Regions from separate parts of the Arthrobacter sp. NPDC080073 genome, predicted to be linked through region 1. Evidence: riboswitches for the same ligand, from Rfam matches in the RefSeq annotation. Region 1 holds a riboswitch; each other region holds the start of a gene.
What was found. Region 1 has a riboswitch for glycine ahead of gcvP (aminomethyl-transferring glycine dehydrogenase). Riboswitches for the same ligand answer to the same signal wherever they lie in the genome.
Positions count from the first base shown of each region.

Region 2: linked by a shared signal. The riboswitch ahead of lipA (lipoyl synthase) and the one ahead of gcvP (aminomethyl-transferring glycine dehydrogenase) in region 1 are both predicted to bind glycine.
Region 3: linked by a shared signal. The riboswitch ahead of gcvP (aminomethyl-transferring glycine dehydrogenase) and the one ahead of gcvP (aminomethyl-transferring glycine dehydrogenase) in region 1 are both predicted to bind glycine.

Region 1 covers NZ_JBFBKR010000006.1:191,112-194,385, reverse strand. The annotation lists gene AB0O52_RS09900 (PucR family transcriptional regulator ligand-binding domain-containing protein) at 1-1,329, shown strand, start outside; glycine riboswitch at 1,428-1,528, shown strand; gene gcvP (aminomethyl-transferring glycine dehydrogenase) at 1,691-3,274, shown strand, end outside.
Region 2 covers NZ_JBFBKR010000013.1:108,046-111,319, forward strand. The annotation lists gene AB0O52_RS15545 (methylenetetrahydrofolate reductase) at 1-695, opposite strand, end outside; gene lipA (lipoyl synthase) at 712-1,737, opposite strand; glycine riboswitch at 1,892-1,990, opposite strand; gene AB0O52_RS15555 (hypothetical protein) at 2,408-2,614, opposite strand.
Region 3 covers NZ_JBFBKR010000014.1:92,322-95,595, reverse strand. The annotation lists gene AB0O52_RS16170 (MFS transporter) at 1-245, opposite strand, end outside; gene AB0O52_RS16165 (TetR/AcrR family transcriptional regulator) at 328-876, shown strand; glycine riboswitch at 1,065-1,162, shown strand; gene gcvP (aminomethyl-transferring glycine dehydrogenase) at 1,324-3,274, shown strand, end outside.

The DNA.
Region 1 (3,274 bases):
TCCATCCCGGCCGACCCCCAAGGCCAAGTAGCGCTCGCCGAAGCGCTCGTCGATGCAGGTGCCAGTGCCCTTGCCATCGGGGAAAAGATGCATGCTCCGGAGCTGCTGCCGGAGTTCCTGGCGGCCTGCGAGCAGTTGCCGCTTCCGCTGATTAGCATTCCGTATCCATTGCCCTTCATTGCTATCGCGCGAACCGTGGCTGAAGCTTCCCTTTTGGAGGAATCTCGACGCCTGCGTCAGACCGCACGGGTGTATGACTTGCTTCGTACGGCGGGAACAATTGAGGACCACTGGCAAGGCCTTCTCCAAGGACTCGCGGCGGAGCTCAATGCGGAGCTTTTCGTCGTGGACCGGCGATGCCTCCATCCCTGGCATCCGGATGGTGAGCCGCTGCCGGACTTCCTGCAAGCGGAATTGGCCCCCTTCACGGGGCATATACCCATGGGCGGAAAGAAATTCCAATGGCATCGGCTGCGGGACCGGCACGTGTTGATGATGGACATCCCTACCCACGCCGATGCGGTGCTTGTGGTGCTGCCGAAAAGCGATCCGCACCCTGACGCCGTCGTGCTTCTGCATGCGGCGACGGTGCTCGGGCTGGAACTCTCCCGAACGGCCCTGTCCCTGGAAGGGCGGCACCGCCTAGCGGGCGAATTCCTCCTGCAGGCGTTCGATGGACGCCTCGGGATCGCGGAGCTGGAGATCAGGCTCAGCGATTTTGAGATTTCCGCGCAGAATTTCGTGGTGGTTTCGATAGGGGCCGACGACGGCGAGCGGCTGGCGAACATTCACGCGGAACTGTGGCGCCACGGACTCCAGGCCGCTTGCCTGCGGCGTCTCAATACCCTTCATGTGGCGGTAACCGCGGCGGTGACCGATGACGTTTTGATCCACTGCGCGGGGCCCGGGGTCCGGATTGGCATCAGCTCGCCGACGTCTGCCGGGGGCGTCCAACGCGCACTCCAGGAATCGCTGTGGGCGCTCGGTTCAGCGAAAGGCAATGCCGTAAGCCTGACCCGTTACGCCGAGGGGCCTTCGTGGCTGGGGCTCACGAGTTTCGAGGAGGGAACGGCGTTGGTTCAGCGGCTGCTCGGCCCGATCTTCACGTATGAACAGAGCCAGGAAGGCGATCTCATCGTGACTTTGAAGACCTACTTGGACACTCAGAGGTCGTGGCAAAAGACTGCCGCGGCGCTCTTTGCCCATCGCCAAACCATCATCTACCGCATCCGGAAAATCAGCGAGTTGACGGGGCTCGACATGACTGAAACGTCCACGTTGGCCCAGCTTTGGTTTGCGCTCCAGATTCATGCGGCCATGCACAAGTAAACCCGCCGCCAATAGCAATGTCCGCAAGCAGATGTTGCCCCGCCACTGACGTTGTGTGTATGGTGTGAGCCGAATCACCCAAATCTGAATATGCCTTTCGAACCGTGGCGGGAGAGTCCTCCCAGTCATCAACCGGGCAGGCGCCGTAGGAGCAAATCCTCCCCAGGAATCTCTCAGGCCCCCGTACCGCCGCGGCGAGGCAACTCTGGAAAGCAGCCAGGCTTCGGCCCGGCTCACCGACGGTGCAAGCGGAACACAACGCGACAATGCGTTCTGCGGAATCTCTCAGGTCCGATACAGAGCGGGGAGGAACCCAAACCGAAGCCGTGTCACTGTGGCCGGCCCTACCTTGGAGTTCCTTTTGACTATTCAATCAACCCCCACCGCTTTCGTGGACCGTCATATCGGCGCCCGCCGCCAGGCCGACATTGACATCATGCTCAAGTCTGTCGGTTACGACAGTGTCGATTCGCTCGTGGACACCGCGGTTCCCAATGACATCCGCCAGGACGTCGCACTGAGGCTGTCCAAGCACGGCACCGACGCCCTCAGCGAGGTCGAGGTCCTGGCTGAGCTGCGCAGGCTGGCGGCCAAGAACAAGACGGCCGTGCAGATGATCGGCCAGGGCTACTACGACACGGTGACTCCGCCGGTGATCCGCCGCAACATCCTCGAATCCCCGGCCTGGTACACCGCCTACACCCCGTACCAGCCGGAAATCTCCCAGGGCCGGCTCGAGGCACTGCTGAACTTCCAGACCATGGTCCAGGACCTCGTGGGCCTGCCCATCGCCAACGCCTCCCTGCTGGACGAAGCCACCGCCGTCGCCGAAGCCGTCCTGATGATGCGCCGGGCCAACAAGAACAAGTCCGCCCATGACGGCAAGACCGTCCTGGACGCCGACTGCCTCCCGCAGACCATCGCGATCGTGAAGGGCCGTGCCGAGGCGCTGGGCTTCGAGGTGGAGATCGCGGACCTGTCCCGGGGCCTGCCCGACGGCGAGATCAACGGCATCGTGCTGCAGCAGCCTGGCGTTTCCGGCCGGGTGTTCGACCACTCGGGCGTGATCGCCGCCGCGAAGGAACGCGGCGCCCTCGTCACCGTTGCCGCTGACCTCCTCGCCCTGACCCTGATCACGCCTCCGGGGGAGCAGGGTGCCGACATCGCCGTCGGCTCCACCCAGCGTTTCGGGGTGCCGCTGTTCTTCGGCGGCCCGCACGCGGCGTACATGGCGGTGCAGAAGGGCCTGGAGCGGTCGATGCCGGGCCGTTTGGTGGGCGTTTCCAAGGACGACGCCGGCACTCCCGCCTACCGCCTGGCGCTGCAGACCCGCGAGCAGCACATTCGCCGCGAGAAGGCGACGTCCAATATCTGCACCGCGCAGGCCCTGTTGGCGATCGTGTCCTCGATGTACGCCGTCTACCACGGCCCTGATGGCCTGAAGGCGATCGCCGAGACCGCGCACAACCACGCCCGGACCCTGGCTGCGTCCTTGAAGGCCGCGGGCCTTGAGGTCCTGCACGGCAGCTTCTTCGACACCGTCACCGTCCGGGTCCCCGGGAAAGCTAAACAAGTCATTGCAGCAGCTGCCGCAAAGCGCATAAATCTCCAGCTTATCACGGGCGATCTTGTCGGCGTCTCAGCAGACGAAAAGACCACAGAAAAGACCATCGCCGCAGTCATGGACGCATTTTCCATCGTGGCTGCTTACGGGGCTGGCCTCACGTACGACACGGAGGGCTTCGCCCTGGAGGCCGCCGTCGAGCGAACGTCGGACTACCTGCAGCACCCGGTGTTCAACACGCACCGTTCCGAGACCCAGCTGCTGCGCTACATCCGCAGGCTCTCGGACCGGGACCTGGCGCTGGACCGCACCATGATCCCGCTGGGATCGTGCACGATGAAGCTGAACGCGACCGCCGAGATGGAAGCGATCTCCTGGCCG
Region 2 (3,274 bases), on a different contig from region 1:
GTTAGTTCGGAAACCAGGCCTTCCGGTGAGTACTTGTCCACGCCCAGAAGCTTGCGCGCAAGGGTCCCTTTATTGCTGAGGAACTTCAAGGAGGTCCCGACGCCGATCTGGGTCGCCAGCGCCAGCAGTTTTGTCCTCGGAACGGCCCCGGGAACACCGGCCCACACCGGCAGGTCGACCCCTTCGCGGCGCAGGAGTGCTGCGTAATCGAGGACCTTCGGGGCGGAGAAACACATTTGCGTGACAACGTGCGTCGCCAGATGTTGTTTGGCCAACAGGGCATCCAGCAAGTCCAGCCCGCTCACGGAAGGATGCCCCTCGGGGTAACCGGCGATGCCCGCGGTGATGCTGCCGCCGGAGCACTCGGCGATGTCCGCCAAGAGGGGAAGGCTCGATCCATAGGGGCCGGCAGCTTGCGCGCCGTCTCCACCGATGGCGAAGACCTCCGTGATCCCGGCAGCCTCGCAGTCCCGGAGGATGCGGGAAAGCTGCGACCGGTGCTCCAGCCCGCGTGCCGAGAGGTGCGGAACCACGTTGTAGCCCAGAAGGCTGAGCTTGATGGAAGCCTCCATGGTCCGCGCGATCCCGTGATGGGGCAAGCAGGTAACGGTGAGCGTTGTGGAAAGCGGCACTGCGGCCTGGACTTTCTCGACGATTCCGTCTGAGGGAATGATTTCAATCCGGGTGGGGAACATGCTGGCTCCTTGCGGATCAGGCCGTCGCGTGGTGTGCGAGGAGGGTGCGGGCTTCCTGGCGGGTGGTGCCGGAGTCCTGGATGCCTTCGGCAATGTGCTCTAAGTGTGCGGGGATTTCGCGGCCTTTCTTGCGCATCGCGGTGGCCCAGAGGCGTCCGGCGCGGTAGGAGGAGCGGACCAGGGGGCCGGACATGACTCCGAGGAAGCCGATTTCCTCGGCTTCGGTGGCGAGCTCGACGAATTCCTGGGGTTTGACCCAGCGGTCCACGGGCAGGTGCCGTTCGGAGGGGCGCAGGTACTGGGTGATGGTGATCAGGTCACAGCCGGCGGCGTGCAGGTCGGCCAGTGCTTCGGAGATCTCTTCCCGGGTTTCGCCCATGCCCAGGATCAGGTTGGATTTGGTGACCATGCCGGCGGCCCGGCCCTGGGTGATGACGTCCAGGGAGCGGTCGTAGCGGAACGCGGGGCGGATGCGCTTGAAGATCCGGGGCACGGTTTCGACGTTGTGCGCGAAGACTTCCGGGTTCGAGTCGCAGATCGCTTTGATGTGTTCGGGTTTGCCGGAGAAGTCGGGGATGAGCAGTTCGACGCCGGTGCCGGGGTTCAGTTCGTGGATCTTGCGGACGGTTTCGGCGTAGAGCCAGACGCCTTCGTCTTCGAGGTCGTCGCGGGCGACGCCGGTGACGGTGGCGTAGCGCAGGGCCATGGCCTGGACGGAGCGGGCGACCTTGGTGGGTTCGAACCGGTCCACGGGGGAGGGTTTGCCGGTGTCGATCTGGCAGAAGTCGCAGCGGCGGGTGCATTCGGAGCCGCCGATGAGGAAGGTCGCTTCCTTGTCTTCCCAGCACTCGAAGATGTTCGGGCAGCCGGCTTCCTCGCAGACGGTGTGCAGGCCTTCCTTTTTCACGAGGTTCTTCAGGCCCACGAACTCCGGGCCCATCTGGACCTTGGCCTTGATCCACTCGGGCTTGCGTTCGACCGGGACGGCTTTGTTGCGCTGTTCAACGCGCAGCAGCTTACGGCCTTCGGGTGCCAGGGTCATGAGGAACTCCATAATTCAGGTGGCGCGGACGCACCACGTTGATTCGGTTCCTCCCCGCTCTGTATTGGACCTGAGAGTTTCCGCGTCTCCGCCTCGTGGCTGGACGCTTGCACCGTCGGTGAGTCCGGTTGCCCGGGCTGCTTTCCAGAGTTGCCTTGCCGCGGCGGTACATGGGCCTGAGAGATTCCTGGGGAGGATTTGCTCCTACGGCGCCTGCTGAAACGTACCGGCAGGGCTCTCCCGCCGCAGATCATAAGCACGTGCCGCCTTTCGGTGACACGTCTCACATGGTATCCGGTGCCTGTGCGGTGCGCAAAGGACGCCCCCGTTCCAGCCGAGGTTCCCACCACGCAGTGTCAAGGGTTTTGCTCTTGCCTGAGTGGTCGATATGCAAAATTGAGTGCTCGAAGACAAAAAATTGAGTGGTGTTTGGATTGGGGATTGAGTATTGGGGAACATCAAAAGATAAAAATTGTGAGTACCAGATTCTAGAACTCCACGATAAAGTCCTCCATCCGTTTAACAAAAAATGTTGCTTAATTTGCCTTTTCTGCCTAATTTGATTCTGAAGCATTTGCCTTACCGGTCGCCCCTCCCGATAACGCTCGTCGGAAGACAGGGTGAATCGAAAGTCAAGAACCTTAAGAATGTACGGCGCAGTTGCCGCCAGTTACTGGTCGCCGGGGCCGAAACTCACGTGCCCAGGTCCTCTGTTGAAGCGGTATCCGATCTCATAACGGGAGTAGATGACACCTCTGGCGTACTCATGCTTGATTTCCTCGGCGAACACTTCCGCCTCGTCTTGAGATGCGAAGACGCCAAGCACGGCATTAAATGGTTCCTCTTCATCGTGTTGGACGATCCACACCGCAGCCATGCTGACAGGGTACCTGAAAACTTGAGCGCCTTGACCTTTTTATAACGCCCGGTTGTCTAGTCGGAACGTTTTAAGCACAGAAAGCAATTAGCAAAGGGAGCCATGAAGAAAATATCCGTACTTGCCACGTCAGCCCTGTTACTGGCCTCGTTGTTCGCGGCAGGGCCGTCAACTGCCATTGAACAGTCGCCGAAGGCGCCAGACGCCCCCGCCGATGCTCCGGCATATGATCCAAAGGTCGCGGCGCCGAAACCTGGCGACCTGACTTGGGCCGAGGTAGCTACAGCCCAGCAGAGCTTGGGAACATTCACGGAAGAGACCCCCAAGAACCGAATCTCGAAGGAAGTCGCTGCTCCTACCAGCCTGTCGGCGATCGCCGGTGTTAGCGGCCAGCGTTGCACCATTGACACCGGAAACGTTTATAAACGGACATCAGGAAGCATCTATCCGTATGGAACTGTCGGGGGTCACCCAAAGACGACGTGCAATGTCTTCATGATCAGCATGTCCCAGACAACGAATCTGTATAAGACGGTTTGGTGGGGGCTTCAGCGAGTCGCAGGTCCGTTCAATAGCTTTAACCAGGGACAAGCATCCTTGATCCAGACATCTCCTGAGGTCGTTTGCGCGGACCTTCGTGAATCGACATTCAGGATGTTC
Region 3 (3,274 bases), on a different contig from region 1:
AGGTTTCCCATGGACACCAACAGCGCGGCGAGGACAAGCGCATACGCATCAACGACCCAAAGGAGCTGCACGCCCCCGACGTCGAGCGAACGCGCGATCTGCGGCAGGGCAAATGTCAGCGCCGTATTGTCCACAGCCACCAGCAGCACGGGGAACATCAGGAGTGCCAGGGCAGCCCAATCTCGCCACGGGGCGGATTGGATCGAAGGGGTGCGGGGGTGCTGGGTTGTGGACGGGCTGAACATGGACATAACTGTACCGTCTGGACGGTATAGTTTCAATCCGACTCATAAAATTGCCACATCGAACTAAGGGATGATGGACACCATGCCGCGAAAACCTATTGCCCGGGACGCTGTCCTGGATGCCTTTGAAGCCCTGCTGATCGAGGTGGGGGAGCGGGCTGCCACCCTGGACGCCGTCGCCAAGCGCGCAGGTGTCTCCAAGGGCGGCTTGCTCTACCATTTCCCGAACAAGGAAGCCATGATCAGTTCCTTGCTCGAACGCATGGACGGGCTGGCCGCACTGGACATCGAGGCAATGAAGACAGCCCCCGAAGGCGCGGCCGCGTTCTTTATCAAGTCGTCCCTGTGGGCGGATACTCCCTTGGACCGGGTGTTTGTAGCGGCCACGCGCCTCGCGGAAGTAGCCCATGAAGAAACGCGCAGGCGTTTCGCCGGGATCCAGCAACAATGGCTCGACGTGCTCGCCGAGGAAGTGGGGCCCGAAATGGCCAAAGCGGTCCGGTACATGGGCGACGGCCTTTACTTCAATGCGATGCTTGAAGGCGGCGCCGGTGATACGCAAGCCAAGGCCAGCGCGAGGAGCGCCGACGTCGGAGCGCTGCTGGCCGCCGTCGAGCGCCTCCGTAACTGACCGGCAGCCCAACTGACTCGCAGTAGATGTCGTTTTGAGGCTCCAAAACGACAATAAGTGCGAGTCAGTTGGGAAAGTCGGGCAGCTCGCTGACCATATTTGCGGACGCGGGCAGTCCATAGGACAATTGATAGTTGTGGCAGCCGTCACCGGCAACCACTGTAGATTCATATAACTGAATACGCCTTTGATCTGCGGCGGGAGAGTCCTGCAGGCATGTGATGCAGGCGCCGTAGGAGCAAATCCTCCCCAGGAATCTCTCAGGCCCCCGTACCGCCGCGGCAAGGCAACTCTGGAAAGCAGCACGCTGACGCGTGCTCACCGACGGTGCAAGCGAACCAGTGCCACAAGCACGGATTCGCGGAAACTCTCAGGTCCAATACAGAGCGGGGAGGAACCCGATTAGCTGTGGCGTACCCTGCGCCGCCTTATTAATGGAGTTCCTTCGTGACGGTTAGCTCAACCTCCACTACGTTCGTGGACCGGCATATCGGCGCCCGCCGCCAGGCCGATATTGACATCATGCTCAAGTCTGTCGGTTACGACAGTGTCGATTCGCTCGTGGACACCGCGGTTCCCAATGACATCCGCCAGGACGTCGCCTTGAGGCTGTCCAAGCACGGCACCGACGCCCTCAGCGAGGTCGAGGTCCTGGCGGAACTGCGCAAACTGGCGGCCAAGAACAAGACGGCCGTGCAGATGATCGGCCAGGGCTATTACGACACGGTGACTCCGCCGGTGATCCGTCGCAACATCCTCGAATCCCCGGCCTGGTACACGGCCTACACCCCATACCAGCCGGAAATCTCCCAGGGCCGGCTCGAGGCGCTGCTGAACTTCCAGACCATGGTCCAGGACCTCGTGGGCCTGCCGATCGCCAACGCTTCCCTGCTGGACGAAGCCACGGCCGTGGCCGAAGCGGTCCTGATGATGCGCCGGGCGAACAAGAACAAGTCCGCCCATGACGGCAAGACCGTCCTGGATGCCGACTGCCTGCCGCAGACCATCGCGATCGTGAAGGGCCGTGCCGAGGCGCTGGGCTTCGAGGTGGAGATCGCGGACCTGTCCCGGGGCCTGCCCGAGGGCGAGATCAACGGGATCGTGCTGCAGCAGCCGGGGGTTTCCGGCCGGGTGTTCGACCACTCCGGCGTGATCGCCGCCGCCAAGGAACGCGGCGCCCTCGTCACCGTCGCCGCGGACCTGCTGGCCCTGACCCTGATCACGCCTCCGGGCGAGCAGGGCGCCGACATCGCCGTCGGCTCCACCCAGCGTTTCGGGGTGCCGCTGTTCTTCGGCGGCCCGCACGCGGCGTACATGGCTGTCCAGAAGGGCCTGGAGCGGTCGATGCCGGGCCGTCTGGTGGGCGTTTCCAAGGACGACGCCGGCACCCCCGCCTACCGACTCGCGCTGCAGACCCGTGAGCAGCACATCCGCCGCGAGAAGGCGACGTCCAACATCTGCACCGCGCAGGCCCTGTTGGCCATCGTTTCCTCGATGTACGCCGTGTACCACGGCCCCGATGGCCTGAAGGCGATCGCCGAGACCGCCCACAACCACGCCCGGACCCTGGCCGCGTCCTTGAAGGCCGCGGGCCTTGAGGTCCTGCACGGCAGCTTCTTCGACACCGTCACCGTCCGGGTCCCGGGCAAGGCTGCCGGAATCGTCGCCGCCGCCGAGGCCAAGGGCATCAACCTGCGCGGCATCGACGCCGACACCGTAGGAATCTCCGTTGACGAGACAACAACTGAAGAAATCCTCGGCGACGTGGCCGCAGCGTTCGGCGCTTCGCTCGCAGACGGGGGCGAGGGCTTCGCCCTGGAGGCCGCCGTCGAGCGCTCTTCGGACTACCTGCAGCACCCCGTGTTCAACACCCACCGTTCCGAAACCCAGCTGCTGCGCTACATCCGCAAGCTCTCGGACCGGGACCTGGCGTTGGACCGCACCATGATCCCGCTGGGATCGTGCACGATGAAGCTGAACGCCACCGCCGAGATGGAAGCCATCTCCTGGCCGGAGTTCGCCTCGATCCACCCGTTCGCCCCGGATTCCCAGACCGAAGGCTGGCGCGAACTGATCGAAGATTTGGAAGCTGACCTGACCGAGATCACCGGTTACGACCAGGTCTCCATCCAGCCCAACGCCGGTTCCCAGGGCGAACTCGCGGGCCTGCTGGCCATACGCGGCTACCACCACTCCCGCGGTGACCTCCAGCGCAACGTCTGCCTCATCCCGGCTTCCGCCCACGGCACCAACGCCGCCTCGGCAGTGTTGGCCGGCATGAAGGTGGTGGTGGTGGCCACCGCAGCCGACGGCACCATTGACCACGCGGATCTGCAGGCGAAGATCGACGCCAACAAGGACGTCCTCTCGGCCATCATGATCACCTACCCCTCCACGC